Regions from separate parts of the Desulfitobacterium sp. THU1 genome, predicted to be linked through region 2. Evidence: predicted binding sites of a transcription regulator. Region 2 holds the regulator's gene; the other holds the start of a gene.
The links. Region 2 encodes CtsR, which represses protease genes until heat stress. Its sites were predicted from a motif close to AAGGTCAANNAAGGTCAAAT; they were not measured.
Positions count from the first base shown of each region.

Region 1: the regulator CtsR is predicted to act here: its motif matches at 7,400-7,419, upstream of clpP (ATP-dependent Clp endopeptidase proteolytic subunit ClpP).

Region 1 covers NZ_JBBWUA010000001.1:268,944-278,687, reverse strand. Annotated here, with positions in the region: gene AAC978_RS01275 (cell wall-binding repeat-containing protein) at 1-1,336, opposite strand, end outside; gene AAC978_RS01270 (hypothetical protein) at 1,440-1,634, opposite strand; gene AAC978_RS01265 (nucleotidyltransferase family protein) at 1,624-1,926, opposite strand; gene AAC978_RS01260 (hypothetical protein) at 2,062-2,817, opposite strand; gene AAC978_RS01255 (SdpI family protein) at 2,902-3,570, opposite strand; gene AAC978_RS01250 (autorepressor SdpR family transcription factor) at 3,646-3,987, opposite strand; gene AAC978_RS01245 (hypothetical protein) at 4,679-5,404, opposite strand; gene galU (UTP--glucose-1-phosphate uridylyltransferase GalU) at 5,749-6,618, opposite strand; gene clpP (ATP-dependent Clp endopeptidase proteolytic subunit ClpP) at 6,715-7,323, opposite strand; gene AAC978_RS01230 (sugar diacid recognition domain-containing protein) at 7,454-8,311, opposite strand; gene AAC978_RS01225 (hypothetical protein) at 8,412-8,579, opposite strand; gene AAC978_RS01220 ((Fe-S)-binding protein) at 8,583-9,744, opposite strand, start outside.
Region 2 covers NZ_JBBWUA010000009.1:61,558-71,301, reverse strand. Annotated here, with positions in the region: gene AAC978_RS09540 (NUDIX hydrolase) at 1-395, opposite strand, end outside; gene AAC978_RS09535 (MFS transporter) at 433-1,656, opposite strand; gene rbr (rubrerythrin) at 1,958-2,542, shown strand; gene AAC978_RS09525 (MFS transporter) at 2,697-4,043, opposite strand; gene AAC978_RS09520 (universal stress protein) at 4,179-4,607, shown strand; gene AAC978_RS09515 (hypothetical protein) at 4,703-5,032, shown strand; gene AAC978_RS09510 (CtsR family transcriptional regulator) at 5,246-5,716, shown strand; gene AAC978_RS09505 (UvrB/UvrC motif-containing protein) at 5,734-6,231, shown strand; gene AAC978_RS09500 (protein arginine kinase) at 6,236-7,321, shown strand; gene AAC978_RS09495 (ATP-dependent Clp protease ATP-binding subunit) at 7,314-9,744, shown strand, end outside.

The DNA of each region.
Region 1 (9,744 bases), on a different contig from region 2:
TCCACTCCGTCAAAAGAATCGGCATCTGCTTAATACCGGCAATAGAGGCAATACTCAAAGCATCAGGAAAGTTGAGACCTGTAACAATGGCTACAGCCTCCTCCGAGTGATTTAGGTTGATTTCCGAGGATAGACCAGCACTTCCGGTACTGTGGGTTAATATATCTCGAGAAAGCCCTGCGGTCTCTAGAGCGATAGCGGCCGCTGTCTCATAGCGATTCAAGCCGTTGATCCGTTGTAATCCTTCGCCACTCCAGCCTAAGCTCTCGAGCTTGGCAGCTACCTTAGGTCCTATTGCCCCTTCCCCTCCCAGCAAAAGGACTCGATCCGGGTTTAAAGTCTTTAAAGCCGCTTCCACTTCAGTATTTAAGACTTCGCCAGAAGTGAGGAGAATGGGCGCATCATAGCGTGCCGCCAAGGGGACACCGGCCAAGGCATCGGGAAAACGGTCGGCGCGCGCGAGGATCACGGTCTCCGCTCCGGTGGGCCAGCCCTCTAGGGCTTGCTGTACTGCAGTTTCAAGGCGTAAGAATTCTATGGTTTGAGGCTGTCCGCCCCGACTCGGTGTTGTTACAGGGGCTGTGGCTACGTCGGGGACTATCGGGGTCAGAGGGCTTTCACCCTCGGCTAAGTCTCCGTAGTTAATGGGCTCGGGAGTCGCCCAAGCAACGGTTTTGAGAGGAAGCCCCGTAGCCGGCAAGGACTCTGCGGGAATTCGGGTGATCTCAACAGGCTTAATATACTGGACCAAAAAACCCTCGGGATGTGCGATAAGGTTGAAGACCTTCTCTTGATAAGTCAGGGTTGTAGGGCCGCAGACATTGGGGTTGTTTTTATCGGTCCAGATATTATAAGCCCAAAGGGCAAAATACCAGTTTTCCAACTTATTGCGATCCCCATCCCCGATGGTCGGGGTGAATTTCCACTTCTCGTTGAGTAGATCGGCACCGCGGCGAATATTAAAGCCTATATCGGTCCTGAGCTTCTCGATGGTTTCCAGATCATTATCGTTGTAGGTAGCCACCTGCATAATCCCGATAGCGGGGTGATCCGGTCTGGATACTATAGGGTTTCCCAGCTTATCAAATTGACGCCATGAACTTTCCTTAAAGGCGATGGCCTTCAGAATAACACTGGGGATTGCTTTTTCCTTGGCAACCTCTTCAAACAATTGGTTAATCTCATCATAGGATGGATTCACATAAGTATTCGCTACAACTTGGGTACTAGTTCCTTGATTGACCGTAGAAGCCTGAAGTAAGGCCGGTTGCCCAAGGGTTGAAGCTGTTAATAAGGCACAAATCATTACGCACGATAATACATGACGACGGATCACGTTATCTCCTCCTAATTCGTGTCGATTCGTACTTATTTCAACATATTCCCCTGTGTTTCCTTCCTTCGAGACCTCAGAATAGAGAATAATATTAAATTAAAAATCACCCTCCATAATCTGAAAGGTGACCCGATAATTCGCCAATCTGCAAAAGACATAAGGCAATTGCATTTTGATAAATAGAATTTTTACTAAACACTTCAAAGGAGTTTCCAAAGTAAGATTGTGTATTTTCTACTTCAGAACAAAACTTGCTTATCCGTTCTAAGATATCGATGTTTCTCTCCTTATTGCTCATATAACAGGATTTCCTCCTCACCGATTCTTTTCAGAAACCTTTCGCTCAATCCATCCGTTTCCATCACATCGACAGAAAGATCCAACCGTTCTTCAAGGTCCAACTTAAATCCAGATAATTCAAATAGCCCCCTGATTTTACCCTTATCGATTCGCAAATCAATATCACTATTGGGTTTAGCATCCCCTCTGGCGTAAGAGCCAAAAAGGACAACCCGTTCGACACCGTAGCGTTCAGCTACATCAGATACAATCGCCTTGATTTCATCAATCGTATAACATTGTGCTAACACAGTTCGATCATCCTTCCTAATCTCTTACTTACAAAAACCATTCTATGGAAATAGTATACCACAGATTTAATCATAATCGATAATAAGGCAAAGGACATCCCTCCATAATTTTGAAGTGATGTCCTTTAGGAGTCTTTAGGGAAGCAGTGTTTCTCCAGCCGTTAACCAACGACCATTATCCTTGACCATATTGACGCGAACCTTGACTTGATGCTCCGTGTTCCCACCCATAGCTATTTCATTAGCGATATCATAGTCCTTGGCAATGTAATGGTAGTATGCGGTAAGGGTGGCTGAGGTCGCAGTTGCTGCCTCGACAGTGACACTGTCAAAACGGATATCGCTCACTTCAATTCCTACCCCTTGGGCAATAAATCGTTCCGCTTGGCGGGCATGTTTTTCAAAAAGCTCGCCGGTGTAGGCCTCACTGAGTTGAGCACGGAAGCTTACCATATCGGTGGATTTCCATGCATCAAACAAGCTGCCCAGATTGAGCTTATAATCAGAAATAATTAGTTCTGTCAATTCAGCTGGTATATTCTTAGAAGTTCCGGATGTGTCTGGGGTGTTGAGGATGTTGGGGTCGTGGGGGTCAATACCTTCCGCTGAGTCGAGGTTCTCTTGTTCGGGATTAACCGAAAGCATCCCGCCCGTCGTAGCCGAGTCATTGGGGTCGACAGGGTAGATCCCTAGCTCTGAAGGATTGGTGAGGCTGTTGCTCTGGTCAAAATTACTGTCCACTCCAGAGGTGGGTACAGAATCTTTATTCTCCCAGAAAGCAAGTCGCGGATTGCCATCAGCCGGTGTCGTCGCCAGTGCGTAGCCTACTACCACGATCACTAAACCGACTCCAAGTGCTATTGAACCAATCAATACATACATCTTACGCATAAATAAAATCTCCTTTTCCTGGATTCTACTCATAGCTTGACCAGGGAAAAGAGATTTTAGACACAAGCACATAATATTTTTTTGTTAGCCTGCAATTCTATTGTGGATGACATAGGAATAGGCCATGGGTACAACGGCGATGAGAACCATAACGAGTCCGAAGAGGATAGCCGTCCAGGTTGGCGGAAGAAATCCTGTCAGACACATGAGGATTCCACCTACAATCCAGAGAGGTCCTGCAAAACGGTGGGTTTTTAACCAGACTTCTTCGTTAGCTAGAGTCCAGGGGGTACGTATGCCAAAGGTATAGTTATACTTGATCTTTCCGAAATAATTCCCCAACAGGATAAAGAGAATGCCAATGCCGGAGAAATACCAGCGCGGTAGGGTTTCGAGGTAACCCAAGGCTATAGCGATGGTTCCCCAGTACATGAATGATAGGAACACAACCAAGGTCAGTCCGACAATCCAAAAAACACGACCCATCATCTGGTAATTAGCCCGCTTCGGATCAATTTTGGGAAGTGCCCAGAACAGGAGATAGACCCCTAAAATCAGTAACGGAAAAAGATAGGCACCCCGAAAAGCGTTTGTATATCCATCCACCTGCCCTTGGATGTTCCAATGGGAGGGGACTCGATCCGGTAGCTTGGGATAGGCCCACACCCCAACGATAATGTTGATGAGAACAAATAGACCGGATAATATTTTTGCAATTCGACCGTTGCGGTTTTGGTTATTGGCATTTTCCATATTTTCCATAGGTCTTCCCCCTCGGTATAATAAGGTTTTAGTAATTTACGAAGTCCATATTAATTCTTAGCCTGATTATTTGCTTTTATCCGTCTTTGGTGGTGCTTCCTCAAAGGCTTCCTCACCTTGATTAAAATCCAACTCATCGGGATGCTTCCCTGTAAATTCTAAAAACCAGCCCATGATCTCTTCAAATACTGAGGTATTCAAGGTGTAGATAATCGTTTGGCCTTGTCTTCGGTCACTGATAAGATCTGCTTGCTTCAACAAATTCAAATGATGAGATATACTGGGCTTGGTCATCTCAAAATGATCGGCTATTTCTCCAGCGTTCAAATCTCCGGCATGCAAAAGCTTGAGAATCTGACGTCGCGTCTTATCGGAGAGTGCCTTAAAGGTCTCGTTGAGCGGAGACATGAAATCCCCCCTTTAACTATGCTTCTGGACTAGTTAGATATTTAGAAAATAATCTAAATATCTTGTATTCATTTTACCTTAACCCTTCATATAAGTCAATCGGAAGACAGTTCCAAAATATGGCGGTAAAACTTGGGCCCCATGCTCCTATCTAACCAGAAGTAAAACTCTGCTGAAAACTAAACGAAGAAGATCTGGCCCCCGATGGTCAGATCTTCTTCATTAAAGCGCGCATTTATCATAGTTTCACCTGAAGCGAATCTACTTCACCGCTTCAACCTCTCTGTCGTTTTGAGCCTCTCGGCCTTAAGCGCTTAAAGCCGCTCTCACTCAATGCCATAGATTCTCGACAAGAAATATTTCGCCTATTATTTACGCCGGCTGGTGCGTAGATCGTCACTTTAGAATAGCCTCAGCATCAATTTAATCAGAATTAATCTGAGGACCGTAACCCATATAGGGTTCTCTTCATACGTTTTCCGTACTCCTCAAGCCATATTCAGTTGTCAGTCTACCCCATAATTTTATCTCTATCTCATGCATAATTGCTCTCCAGTGAATCGAACGGTCCTCTGCCCGCCACGGTTTTGCATTCAAACCTTCGTGGAAACTCAGCCACGATAGCTACCGAAATCCTTGCTTTAGCTAAATTGTATATCGTTCCTGTAATTGTTATAAAAAGTTGAATCCTCTACCGTTTCGTGGCAAATGGGGTGGCCCCGTAAATCTTCGCACTCTGATCGTCACGCAAGAGATGAGCGTCCAAATCATGAAGCTCTTGATGGAATTGCTCGATGCGAACTTTGTCTTTCGCATTAAACGCATCAGCGCCACGATTCAATAAGGCACTTACGTATTCCTTAAATTGTGCCGCTTGATTCGGTTCGTTCTTTAGTCGTTGATCCCACAGTGATTTGTGGAAAACAATGTAGCGTTTAATGTCTTCTTCGTTCATCTGCGGACCGGAATTCGGTCCGTATAAATATCCATCCACATATTGATGGATATTCCACGCCGCACCAAACACAAGATTCTGAGCATCTTGACTCAAACCGTTTTCGCCAAAAAAGCCGGCGACAGATGGGGCTAAGTTGATGTCTTTGGTGTCGGGCTCTTTATATTTCTTTGGCCCTGAGACATCTCCCTGTGGAGTAGCATTAATTCCCGGTGGATCAGTCACAGTTACAGCAGGGCTTACTCCAGAGGTTTGCCCAGGTGGACTCTCAGCTGTACTGGGATCCTGAGGGTTCGCGCCTTCAACAGGTGGTGCCTGAATTACGACAGAGTCTTTCTCAGGCGCTGCCTTATTCATAAAGACCTTCCAGGCACTCGGTCCATAGATCCCGCCGACAACCACCGCACCGGCCAATACGAGGGTTCCCGCCAGAGATAGGACCTTCTTTTTGTCGAACTCCATGAATCTCCCTCCTTTATTAAGTAATCAATAGCTCTCTAATATATTACCAATTTTTAGGAGGAAAACCTGTCGCTTTTCCTGCACGCCTCTACCCTTTTTCCGCCCTCAGCCTGTCCGATTTGTCAGTAGTTTACCCAAGGGTACAAGCTTTCGCGAAATAGTAACAGCAAATTCCAGATGAAAAGCTGGGTCTGGTCCCACTTTTTAAAAACTAGGGAAATAATTGGGTCAAGGGGATAGATTCAAAGAGGCAAAATAAGTGAGATAAAAGCAAAAAGACAGATACCCGTTTTCTGATGAAAACAGGAACCTGTCCCCTTGACTCACACACTTGATTCACTTCTTTACTTGATGAGGTGTTTTAGGTAGTTCATGAGGGGCTCGGAGAGGTCCTCCCGACGGAGGGCATATTCGATGGTGGCTTGGACGAAGCCTAGCTTGTCTCCCACATCATAGCGCTGACCATCAAATTGATAAGCAAGGATTTCTTGGGACTTGGCCAGCTCCTTTAGTCCATCGGTCAGTTGAATCTCTCCCCCTTTGCCGGGAGGGAGGTTTTCGAGGATGTCAAAAATTTCAGGGTTAAGAATGTAGCGGCCCATAATAGCTAAGCGGGAGCTCGGGGCATCTTCTGGGCGGGGTTTTTCCACTAAATCCTGAGCTCGATAAATACTCTCATCAAAAAGCACGCCGTCAACAATTCCGTATTTCGAGGCGTCTTCAAGGGGGACTTGCTGCACCCCCACAATGCTGGCACCATGTCGTTCGTATACTTGGATCATTTGTTTCAGACAGGGCACTTCCGAATGGATGATATCATCACCCAAAAGCACTGCGAAGGGTTCATCCCCGATGAATTTCCTAGCACTGTAGATTGCATGGCCAAGGCCCAGGGCTTCTTTTTGACGTACATAGTAGATATCCACCAGTCGCGCGATATCTTGGACCATATCCAAAAGCTCATTTTTATCGCTCTTTTGCAAAAAGGTTTCGAGCTCAATGGAACGATCAAAATGATCTTCAATGGCCCGCTTATTGCGCCCGGTGACGATAATGATATCTTCGATTCCTGAATTAACAGCTTCTTCAACGATGTATTGAATAGTTGGTTTATCCACGATCGGCAGCATTTCTTTGGGTTGGGCTTTCGTTGCCGGCAAAAAACGTGTGCCAAGGCCTGCTGCTGGGATGATGGCCTTTTTGATTTTTCGCATACTCTATCCCCTTTGATCCTTCCTAAATCGAAGTTCTCTAACAGAAGGGACCGGTTTCTTTAACGACTTTCTCGTTGAAAACCAGTCCCCATTTTTTTATTTTTTTGCTTGCAGCGGTTTTTCCAAGACTTCGTCGATAAGACCATAAGCCTTGGCTTCTTCGGCTGTCATGTAGCGATCACGGTCTGTATCGGCTTCGATGCGCTCCATGGTTTGGCCGGTACGTTCAGCCAAAATGCGATTCATCCGTTCTTTGATACGGAGTAAATGCTTAGCATGGATTTCGATTTCGGTGGCTTGACCGGAAATACCGCCGCCGCCAATCAAGGGTTGGTGGATGAGAATTTCCGCATTGGGAAGTGCTGTCCGTTTCCCTTTTGCTCCGGCGGTTAAAAGGAAGGCTCCCATGCTTGCTGCTAAACCGACGCAGATGGTATGCACATCCGGGCGAATATATTGCATAGTATCATAAATAGCCATGCCGGCAGAGATGGAGCCACCAGGACTATTGATGTATAAGAAAATATCCTTTTCTGGATCTTCAGCTTCTAAGAACAGCAGTTGAGCTACAATCACATTGGCCACATCATCGCTGACCGGTCCACCCAAAAAGATGATCCGATCCTTAAGCAGCCGGGAATAAATATCGTAGGAACGCTCTCCACGATTAGTTTGTTCAATAACCATAGGCACCAAATAGCTCATTATGAATCCCCCTTGTATTCTTTATCCTAATTTTTTGTCTCAGTCTATCCTGTCCTGATATTCTTATTTTAGTACAAAGGTCAAAAAAGGTCAAATAAAAAATACCGACAAATTATTAATCATAATGGAATTATAGTGCATCAGCAAGCTGTGTCAATTGATAACCTACCTTTTTAACTCCTTCGACCATTTCCGAAATGTCTTGGGTATGCTTAGCTTGCTCGAGGTTAATTTTACCGCTCTCGGTCACGCCCTCGGTGACTGATTCGATGGTATCTTGGAAGTTTTGAAGCATCATCTGGATATCATTAGCTGAACGGTTGCTGTCTTCGGCCAACTTGCGGACCTCTCCCGCTACGACCTGGAAGCCCCGTCCGTGTTCTCCTGCTCGGGAAGCTTCGATGGCCGCATTCAAGCCGAGAAGGTTCGTCTGCTTAGATACGCGACGGATAAAGTCTAGGATTTCTTCCGTTGCTTTAACCTGCTCATATCCCTGCTGAGCTTTCGAGGAGACTGCTTGGCTGATGGAGGCCACTTCCTGTGAAGAGGCGACCATTTCCTCAATAGCTGTCGCAGCTTGACCCAGGGCAGCTGTGAGGCTATGGACTTGATCGCGCAGGGTCTTTTTGACTTCATCTTCTCTGAGCGTCTTAATGACCATTCCTGCGGCAACCTTAGCAATGGGCGTAATTATGGCTAAGGGGCCGGCAATTCCAAAACTACCTATCTTCTCTCCATTGAGCTTAATGGCAATGCTGTAACCTTCCTTCAAAGATCCTCCGGATCTCTCTGCATCTTCAGCAGTAATGACAGCAGTTTCTTGGTTGCTGGAGAGAATCTTTTGACTCCCGCCGTGCAGTACACCAATTCGTGTCTTTGCCGAATCACCAATGATCCGCGCCGATTTATCACAGACGATACTATGATACCCACATTGCTCATAAATAAAGTCAACAATTTCATTAGCGATAGCCGCTGTTAAATCCATGTTTTCACTCCTCTATAGTATTGCCAGTATGTAAAATTAAATTGCAACCAACTCCTAAAAACATGCTTACTTTATTTCTACAAAAAAAAGAGTTTTCCTCTTAAATGGCAAGATTGATTTTGTTATATGTGGAATTTAGGAAAGAGTTATAAAGGTAGAGCAGTGCAAACTCACGTTCACACTGCTCTTCTTGTGCTAAGGGTTGTCTGGCAACTTCCTTGCTTCCTTCTGTCCAATTGGTGAAAAGAGGAGCCTGACCCCAATTCACACTTTACCTTTTTCCTGCTTCATAGGATTCAGCAAGGATTTGTACAGTATGCATGACATTTTCAGTTATGCCTGCGTTCATAACCCCACTGGTCAACTGCAAGCGGCAAGCGGGGCAACCGGTGACGACGGTATCGGCATGAGTTTGCGCAATATCCGCAGTTTTCTTTTCGCCGATCTGACCGGACAGATCCGGATGGACCAGGTAGAAGGATCCGGCCATTCCACAGCAACGGTCTGGTTTCTTCATTTCAATAAACTCGAGTTCAGGGATGGATCTGAGGATTTCCCGGGGTTCTTTGTTGATTCCTTGGCCACGGTTTAAATGGCAAGGATCGTGATAGGTTACTTTACGCTTCACAGGTCCTAGACCTTCTTTTTTGAAGGGAACCTTATGAATGAGGAATTCAGCGATATCATAGGTCCGAGCTGCCCATTTGTCGGCTAAAGCTTTCATCTCCGGCTCATCGTCGAAGAGCTGTGGGAAGGTGTGCTTCCAAGCTTCACCGCAGGAGGAACAATTGGAGACGATGACGTCAGGATTCAGTTTCTCGAAGGCCCGGAGGTTGCGTCGTCCGCATTCCCTAGCTGACTCCACATCGCCATTGACGGCAGCGGGAGTTCCGCAGCAGCCTTGATCCTTAGGGACGACGATTTCACAGTCGTTTTCTTTTAAGACAGAGACAACCGCATTACCCATATCGGTATAGAAATAGTTGGTCATGCAGCCAATATAATAACCAACTCTCATTTTGGGGTTGTCGACTTTAGTGACTTCAGGCAATTCGTCTTTTAAGGGGCGAGCAGCCAGATTCGGTAAGATATTATCTTTACCTAGACCGATATTGATGCGCAAACGGGCACCTTTATCACTGCCATGGACACGTTTCATAACTAGCCCTTGGAAGGTGCTGCCGACTTTCATGCCAAAGTCAAAGAGTCGATAAGCTTTAATCGTATTAAAAGCTATCTTCTTAATGGGATGTAATCCTTTTTTACGCACGGCTTCAGCCCGAGCGGCCAAAATAATTTTATCAAATCGGACTCCACAAGGACAAATCTTATTGCACGCCATACAGGTGGTACAGAGGGATAAACGATCAGCGATTCCTTCTGTGAGATCAACTTCACCACTCATGACCATCTGAATCAAGCTGATCTTACCC
Region 2 (9,744 bases):
GCGAGGAGCTCTCCTTCCAAGTATTCCAGAAGAAAGACGATGTAGGTATCGTGCTTCTCTCCGGGACGGTCCCGCAGAGCGATAACGGAAAGCGGCCGGGTCTGGAGATGGGTCTCTTCCCATATTTCCCGGACAACAGCGTCGGCGATTTTTTCTTGCTGATCTACGTAGCCACCGGGCAGAGTCCAGACTCCTTTGCCGGGGTTATGGGCCCGTTGGACTAAAAGAACCTTTCCTTCATGCCAAACGACGCCACCCACACCCAGTGAGAAATTTCCCCAGAAGACAAAGGAACAGGCTGTGCAGTGGGAACGAATTTGACCGTATAACTCTGAGTTGTGGAGAGGGTTGCCGCATTGTGGGCAGAATCGGTAATTGTTGGTTGACAATGACATGAGCATACATCCTTTTGTATTCTATAGGCTTCGTATATTATAAAGCTTGTTCGTGTATTTCTACTTTTTGACTAAAGGTTCTTTCCCGACGCTGATAGAGATAGAAGGGGAAGAAAGCAAGGATTACAAAGGTCAGGGCCAGCCACCAAGCCATGTATCCCCCATACATATCAAAGGCTAATCCGCCTAGGATGGGGCCAAGAGCTCTCCCTCCAGAGGAGGCGCCAGCCACTACCCCTTGATAGGTTCCGGTTTTTCCTTCCGGAGCGATGAGTGCAGCGGCGGCAGGAACGCCGGGGAGGACCAACATTTCCCCAAGGGTGATAATAAGCATCATGATAAAGTAGGAAGGATAGGGAAGATTGCCTAGGAGCATGAGAAAACCCAGCCCGTAGAAGATGCAGGAAAAATAAAACTGTCGTGAAAGGGTAGGAGCCCAATGGCGGATTATCCAGCTGATGACGGGCTGAAAGGTCACGATAATGATTCCATTCAGAGTCCAAAGGATGCTGTATTGGGGTAAGGAATAGCCTAAGTTAGTCATTGTCACAGGGAGAATCGTGTTGATCTGAATATAAGCACCCCACATAAGGAAGATTCCGGCGCAAAGGGCGATCAGGACAGGAAAACCTCGGTCATGGAAAATGGGTACCTTTTCCTTGGATCGGGTTAGGGGCTTTCCAAGTGTATCCGCTACAGGCAGGAGAAAGAGCACCATGAGAAGGTAGATGAAAAAGGAAAAGCCATTAAGGAGGAAAACCAGCTTAAAAGATATGGCGGCAATGAATCCGCTTAAAGCGGTTCCTACGGCTACTCCGGCATTGTTAAAAACGTAAAGTAGGTTGAAACCCCGACGCCCGCCCTCTGGCCAAAGGGTGAAAATCATGGCATTGATAGGGACGAATATGAAGGCGATAGCGAAGCCGAAAAACAAAATGCATGGAGCATACACTTCCCAGACCGGAAAGATCCCGATCAAGACTAGAGGTATAATTGCTCCGATCAACCCGTAGATCATTACGCGACGTGAGCCAAAGCGATCAGCTAAAACACCACTGATAAATTGCCCGACTAAAGTAGCTAAGGCTTGTAGAGATATAAGCGTTCCAGCTTCGGTCAGGGAACGCCCAAGAATATTATGCATAAAAATGCTGTTCAGTGGCCACATAAAAGAGTTACCCACCGAATGAATAAAACCGCCGATGATTAAGATAAGTATAGGCCTCGGAATGTTAAATTTAGTGATCTGTTGAGACTCCATAAATGGCTATAACCTCTTTACATAATAATTGTGGCCGCTCTAATAACTTACCACTCTAACTGGAAAATAACAATGCATCCCTCTGGAAAAATGTAGAGGAATGAGGGTGGTTCAGGGCTTTAGACGTAAGTAAAGGCAGCAAGCTGAGATAGATGAAAATTATAATTATATTAAAAACTATCGACAAAGGCAGGAAAAAACCGTGGTTATGAAGAAAATAACAAAGTAGAGAGTTGCACAGTATGAAATTATTCAGTACATGGCACACTACCAAAATAATAATTAGGGAGGTTTGTATTAGATGGATTTTAAAGATTCAAGGACATTTCAAAACTTGGTGGATGCATTCGTCGGAGAGTCTCAAGCGCGCAATCGTTACACCTTTTATGCTGGTACCGCTAAGAATGAAGGACATCAAGCAATTCAAAACATTTTCATTTCTACAGCAGATAATGAAAAAGAACATGCAAAGGTGTTCTATAAGTTCTTGCAAAAATATGCCGGCGACCAAGCGGAATCCTTCCATGTTACTGGGGAATACCCACTTAACCTGCGGGATACTTTAGCAAACCTGAAATCCGCGGCTGCCGGAGAAGGAGAGGAAGTAGAAGCTTACTCGCAATTTGCAGATATTGCGGACGAAGAGGGTTATAAAGATATTGCAGTAGCTTTTCGCAAGATTGCCTCTGTAGAAGGACATCACGAGAATCGCTATGCAAACTTAGCTAAGAACTTGGAAAACGGTACCCTCTACAAAAAAGAAGAAAAGCTCTCCTGGAAATGCGAGAACTGTGGTTATGTTCATGAAGGTGCAGGCGCTCCCGATCTTTGCCCAGCTTGTCAACATCCTCAAGGTTACTTCAAGCCGCTACCGGAAGAGTATTAATAAGAACCATTTGGCCTATGGCCAATATGAACAAGATACAGAGCATCTAAAAAGTGAGGAGCTCCGACGGGGGCTCTTCGCTTTTTTTAATTACCAATAGTAAAAAACCTTATTCAAAGGAGCTCGTGCTCTTTGAATAAGGTTTTATTTATATTTAGGAGTCGATCGGCTGTTCCTTTATTAAGAGAGCTGCGATAAAGCTTAAAGCAGCCATGAACAGGATAATCCACCAAGCAGTGCCGGCGTTACCGCTATGGTCTAGCACTAATCCGATGGCAAGACTGGCGATAGAGCTACCGATGAATTCAGCCATATTGGTAACTGCTGTTGCAATGCCACTGTATTTTAAGGAATTGACGGCAGTTACATTAGAAAAAGCAAGAATATGGGTCATAATTAGGAGTCCGAACAGAAAGAAAAATATGGGCCAGAGCTGAACTGGCGGTCGTCCTGCCGCAATCACTGTGATATAGGTCCATAGCAGAAGATTGAGACCCGTGCCGGCTAAGAGGGCAGGGCGAATACCTTTCAGCAAGCGAACCCATAGGGAGACGAGGGGAGCTCCGAGAATAAAGCCAAAGGTAGCAAAAGTCACATATCCGGCAGCCGTTGCTTTATCCAGACCGTAAATTTGCGTAATTAAGGGAATTCCCCAAAGCCCCAGCAAAGTGGTGCTGGAACCGGTAAAAGCAAAGAGGGTAAGGACATTGGGCCAGGTTCGAGGGTTTTTGAGCACACTGCGTAAGCTTTCTTTTAAGAAGCTCATAAAGGGGACGGATTTCTCCTGAGGAGGATTGATCCGCTCTTGTGAGGTGATCTCGGTGGTGGTCGCTACTTGGGGGGAGGCCTTTTTTTGCTCATCTCGGTCAGGATCCCTAAGCTTGGGCTTGGCATCATGTACGCCCCAAAGGACCAAGATGGCAAGAACCAGGGATACGACCGCCATCCAATAAAAGACATTTCGCCAGCCAAAGGCCATAGATACAAAGGACAGTGGGTAGAGAGCGAGCAAAGAGCCGAAATTCCCAAAAAAGGAGGTAAGCCCTGAAAGGGCTGAGAAACGTGAGAGGGGAAACCAAGTGGCTTGAATCTTAAAGATCGAGACGATGATGACTGAGGAACCGATTCCGACTAAGAAACGGGAGAGGTAGGCAGTTTCTAAATTATGAGCTAAACCAAAAAGGATGCTTCCTGCTGCAGTAATCAAGAGTCCGCAGAAGTTAATTTTGCGAACACCGATGCGGTCAACGAGAATGCCGACGGGAATCTGCATAAGGGCATAAGCGTAATAGTTCATAGCAGTCAAGTTCCCTAGAGTTAAGGCATTCATGGGGATTTCTTGGGTCAGCTGATCAGCCACTGAACCCACCGATAGTCGATGAAAAAAGACAGTAATAAAGGCTATGACTAAGATGCTCCAACTGCTCCAGCCATAGCGTGATGTTTTTAAAGCGAACTGCAAGTTCTCCACTTCTTTCTGTGTTTTAAACGTTTTAATCATATTAATTTCAGATATCTTTTAAATGTAGCGTTTCAAATTACTATTATAAGTTGCTTTTTGAAAAATAACTACTTAAAATTAAGACAAGAAAGAATTCCCTGAACAGGAGTCTTTCAATAGAAGGGAGGATTATCTATGTACAAAAAAATACTCGTCCCAACCGATGCCTCAGAATTTTCGGTACGTGCTTATAAAACAGCTCTTGAACTTGCAAAACAATTCGGAGCAGAGATCGTACTTATGCATGTTACTTATACACCACAGGCCCTTTGGGGATATACTGTGTCCTATGGATTTACCATGTCCCAAGAAGATATCTTGAAAAACGCTGAATTGGCCTTGGAGGCTACCCTCGCGGGGATTGATACGGGAGAGGTGCCTGTTCGTACAGTTTTAGAGATCGGCCATCCCGTCATGAAGATCATCGATCAGATCAAGCAGGATGAGATTGATTTGGTGATTATCGGTAGTCACGGCTATGGACCAATCACAGGTTCTGTACTGGGTAGCGTCAGTCAGCGCGTTCTCCAAAAGGCACCCTGCCCGGTCCTGCTCATAAAATAGGACTTTAGCCCTGCTCCCAGGAGCAGGGTTTTTTACTTTAATAAAGAATACCAAGAAGTGCAAGACTAACCCAGCAACAGGAGCGTAAGATAGCTATGAAAGAAAAAGAGATTCGGTTGACACCTGAAGAGATTGATTACTTATTAAAAGGAACGATTCATTGGGAGGATCTTTCCGCTCGATCGGAAGGCCCTTTACGAAGCACCATTGATCCGGCAGTCCCAAAGGACGCATCCGTCTCTCTTAGTCATGAACCTCGGGTTAGAAGTAAGTTTACTACTCAAAATGATCCTGAGCCAGACAAGAATGATCTGGATAACGAGGGTGATCCGCCGCTTTTTTGGTCAGGTGCAAAAGTGTATATCTTATTATCGGTGATGGGGTGTATTACCTTAGGGACGTGGGCATACTTCGTCTTTGCCTAATAGGCAAAGACGAAGTTTTTTATTTTACTGTATTTTTAGTATGACGAATGAGGATGTATGGATTTTGCAAAAGATAGGCTAGGGACTCGGGGAAGAAAATCTTTAAAAAGTTCTTTAGAGTCTTTGCAAAAAGAACATTTTGGGGTAGAATACTATTAAAGGTCAGAGAAGGTCATAAGGTCAAAGAATGTCATGATCAAGGGAGTGTCGTATATGGGAAATCTTGCGGACCGTATTGAGATGCATTTGAAGCGAATCATAGAACAATCAACAGAGGGCTTTATCACCCTCCAGCGAGGTATTCTTGCGGAGGAATTTTCCTGCGCTCCATCTCAAATTAATTATGTGCTGGAAACTCGCTTTTCTATAGATCGAGGTTATTTAGTGGAGAGTCGTCGGGGTGGTGGTGGCTATCTCAGGATTGTTCGTTTGAGCTTTAGTGATGATGGGGAATTCCAAAACATCATGAAACAGTTAATTGGCAATCAGTTAACGGAGAATCGCGCGAATGATCTATTGCAGCGTCTCTATGAAGATGAACTTGTCACGCGACGGGAAGAGGAAATTATCAAGACGATTCTCCACCGAGACACCTTAGGACTGGAGAATATCAAAACCAATAGCCTACGAGCTCATATCATGAAGCGGATCCTGTTAACCCTAGGCCGTGAGGATTTGCACTGAGAACAGGAGGGAACCACATGCTATGTCAACATTGTCAGCAAAGAGAGGCTAATGTCCAAATCACCAAAATAGACAATGGAGAGATGGTCAAGCTTTTTATATGTGATCAATGCGCTAAAAACGCCCCGGAAGTAAGCTTCGTCTTCAACCCGGGAATCATTCCGGATTTTTTGCAGTCGCTTTTTAGTGTGACGACTAACTCTAAAGCCTTGCAGGAAGAAGCCTGCCCGCAATGTGGACGTCGGCTTTCTGAAATCACCCAAGCCGGTAAGCTAGGTTGCAGTGGCTGTTATGATAAATTCCAAGCGGAGCTGGAGCCCATCCTGCGGAAGATCCACGGGGGCGGCTACCATGTTGGTAAGATTCCCGCCCGCAAAGGAGCGTCCCTCCGAGAGAAGATGGAGGTCAAAAAGCTTAAAGAAAAGCTTCAGCAACTCATTCGCAATGAAGAATTTGAAGCAGCGGCAACGGTTCGCGATCAGATTCGTAAACTCGAGCAGAAGCTGGGGGAGTGAGACGATGGAGAGAAAAGAACACTTGCTAAAACACAGTGAATGGATGAAGGAAAGGCCGGATATGCCGGTGGTTTTGAGCAGCCGAATTCGTCTAGCCCGTAATCTAGAAGGAGTTCCTTTTCCTTTAGGACTTACCGAGGAAGCCTCCCAAGAGGTTGAGAAGAAGGTTTCTCAGCAACTAGAAGAGCTAGCGATTGATGGTCAGAAGCTCACCTATTACTCGATTAAGGATTTGACCGCGATTGAGCAATATGTCCTTATCGAAAAACATTTGATCAGTCCGGCCCTTGTGAGTGCAAGAGGAGCTCGGGGGGTAGCCATAAATCCTGATCATCGGGCATCGGTGATGGTGAATGAAGAGGATCATATCAGAATTCAGGTCCTACTCCCGGGAAATCAATTAAAAGAGGCCTTTCACTTGGCGAATACCTTAGACGATGAGTTAGAACATCGCTTGGATCTGGCTTATCGAGAAAACGAAGGTTATCTGACCGCTTGCCCCACAAATGTCGGAACAGGCATGCGGGCCTCGGTGATGGTCCATATCCCGGCACTTGTCATGACCCATCGGGTTCAGCAGCTACTGGGAGCCCTTAATCAACTGGGTTTGGCGGTACGGGGACTCTACGGAGAAGGCTCACAAGCCTTTGGGCATATCTATCAGGTATCTAATCAGATTACCCTAGGCAAGAGCGAAGAGGATACACTGACCCATCTGGAGGCGGTGACTCTTCAGATAGTTGAGCAAGAAATTCATGCTCGGGAGAGCTTGGCTAGAGAGGCCCGAGTTACTCTGGAAGATAAGGTCTGGAGGGCAAGGGGTACACTAGAAAATGCTAGGCTACTCAAATCGGAGGATGCACTGCAAAGCTTATCCCTAGATCGTCTGGGGATAGACATGGGTATACTTCCTCCTCACCAGCGTAGCTTTAGCACCTTGCTAGTGGAGACCCTGCCTGCTTCCTTGCAATACATTTTAGAAAAAGAACTCACTCCTGAGCAACGGGATGAGCAGCGGGCCAACTTTGTGCGAATGGCCATGAGTGAAGTTAAAGAGACCAATATGGAAGGTGGAAACCATAATGAATGAGAAATTTACGGAAAAGGCATTGAAAGCTCTGCAGTTTGCTGCAGAAGAGGCCCAACGCATGGGTTCTAACGTCATTGGGACAGAGCACCTTCTACTCGGCTTAGTCGATGAAGGTGAAGGAATTGCGGCTAAGTCACTTTTAGGAATAGGGGTAACCCCGGAAAAGATCCGGGAGCAAATCGGAAATTTAACCGGTATTGGCGAGCCATATGAAGGCGAGGTTAGTCTCACTCCCCGGGTCAAACGGATTTTAGAATTAGCTAGCGAAGAAGCTCGCCGTCATGGGGTGAGTTATGTAGGTACAGAGCATCTCCTCCTCGGTCTCCTTATGGAGGGGGAAGGGGTCGCCGCGCGAGTCTTGCGCAATCTCGGGGTAAGCCCGGAGAGAATCTGGAAGCAAGTGGTCCAGTTGCTGGGTGGGCAGCCTGATGATACCCCAATGCCTAACGGTGCCCCGAGCAATGGAAGTGCCAAAAATGCCGGACCCTCAAACACCCCGGCTTTGAACGAATTCGGTCGCGATCTAACTCAGCAGGCTCGGGATGGCAAGCTGGATCCGGTAGTGGGCCGGGATGATGAGATTGAGCGGGTAGTACAAGTGCTCAGCCGCCGGACCAAAAACAATCCAGTTCTGATCGGTGAACCGGGTGTGGGAAAAACTGCAATTGCGGAAGGCTTGGCTCAACGGATAATTGCGAATAAAGTACCTGAGACCTTAGCGGGCAAACGGGTGGTCACCTTGGATCTTTCTGCTGTGGTCGCCGGTAGTAAGTATCGTGGAGAATTTGAAGAACGCCTCAAAAAGGTTATGGAAGAAATACGAATCGATGGCAAGATTATCGTCTTTATCGATGAGCTTCATACCCTGATCGGTGCCGGAGCAGCGGAAGGGGCTATCGATGCTGCTAATATTTTAAAACCGGCTTTAGCTCGTGGCGAACTGCAATGCATTGGGGCTACCACCTTAGATGAATACCGTAAATATATAGAAAAGGATCCGGCCCTTGAGCGGCGGTTCCAACCCATTAAGGTGGGCGAACCTACTGTCGAGCAGGCTATTCAGATTCTCTATGGTTTACGGGATCGCTATGAAGCCCATCACCGGACGAAGATTACCGATGAAGCGATTGAAGCTGCGGTGAAGATGTCTGATCGCTATATTTCCGACCGCTTCCTGCCGGATAAAGCCATCGACTTGATGGACGAAGCGGCTTCTCGGGTTCGCTTGACAGCCTTTACTGCTCCTCCGGATCTGCAATCGTTAGAAGAAAAGATTGATGCTCTCAAGAGTGAAAAGGAAGCCGCTGTCTCCAGCCAGGAGTTTGAAAAGGCTGCTAAATTCCGTGATGAAGAACACCAACTTCGGGAAGAGCTTGCCCAATTGCGTAACTCTTGGGAGAGCAAGCGGGATGTTAACGAAAGTCAAGTAACCGCCGATGACATCGCTCAGATCGTGGCGAGCTGGACAGGAATCCCTGTGAAGAAGCTGGCTCAAGAAGAAAGCGAACGACTCCTCCGCCTTGAAGAGACCCTTCATCAACGGGTGGTCGGACAAGAGGATGCTGTAAAGGCCGTATCCCGTGCTGTACGCCGGGCCAGGGCAGGGTTGAAAGACCCCAAACGTCCCGTAGGTTCCTTTATCTTCCTTGGACCTACTGGGGTAGGGAAGACCGAGCTCGCTCGTGCTTTAGCTGAAGCATTATTCGGTGAGGACGATGATCTAGTACGTATCGATATGTCCGAGTATATGGAAAAGCATGCAGTATCCCGCTTAGTGGGAGCGCCTCCCGGCTATATTGGCCATGATGAAGGGGGTCAACTCACGGAAGCAATCCGCCGTAAACCCTACAGTGTCATTTTGTTGGATGAAATTGAAAAAGCTCACCCTGAGGTCTTCAATATCTTGCTGCAAGTCTTAGAGGATGGGCGTCTTACCGATACCAAGGGCAGAACCGTAGATTTCCGCAACGCAGTAATTATTATGACCTCCAATGTGGGCGCTTCCATGATGAAGAAGGAAGCTTTGGGCTTTGCTAACCGCCGCGATGAAAATACAGAATATAAGAATATGAGCGCGCGCGTCATGGAGGAGCTGAAAAAGACCTTCCGTCCGGAATTCCTTAACCGGGTTGATGAGACTGTGGTCTTCCACTCCCTGCAAACTGAAGGCTTATTGAAGATTACTGAGATTCTGATGAAACAAGTCAACACCCGTCTGAAGGAACAAGACTATGATCTACAAGTGGAGAAGAGTGCTCTGGAGCTTATCGCTAAGGAGGGTAATGACCCAACCTATGGTGCCCGCCCTCTCCGCCGAGCTATTCAACGCTTGATCGAAGACAGTCTATCCGAAAAAATCCTCCTTGGGGAGTTTAAACCCGGGGACAAGATCAAGGTCACTGCTGAAGAGGATAAAATGAAAT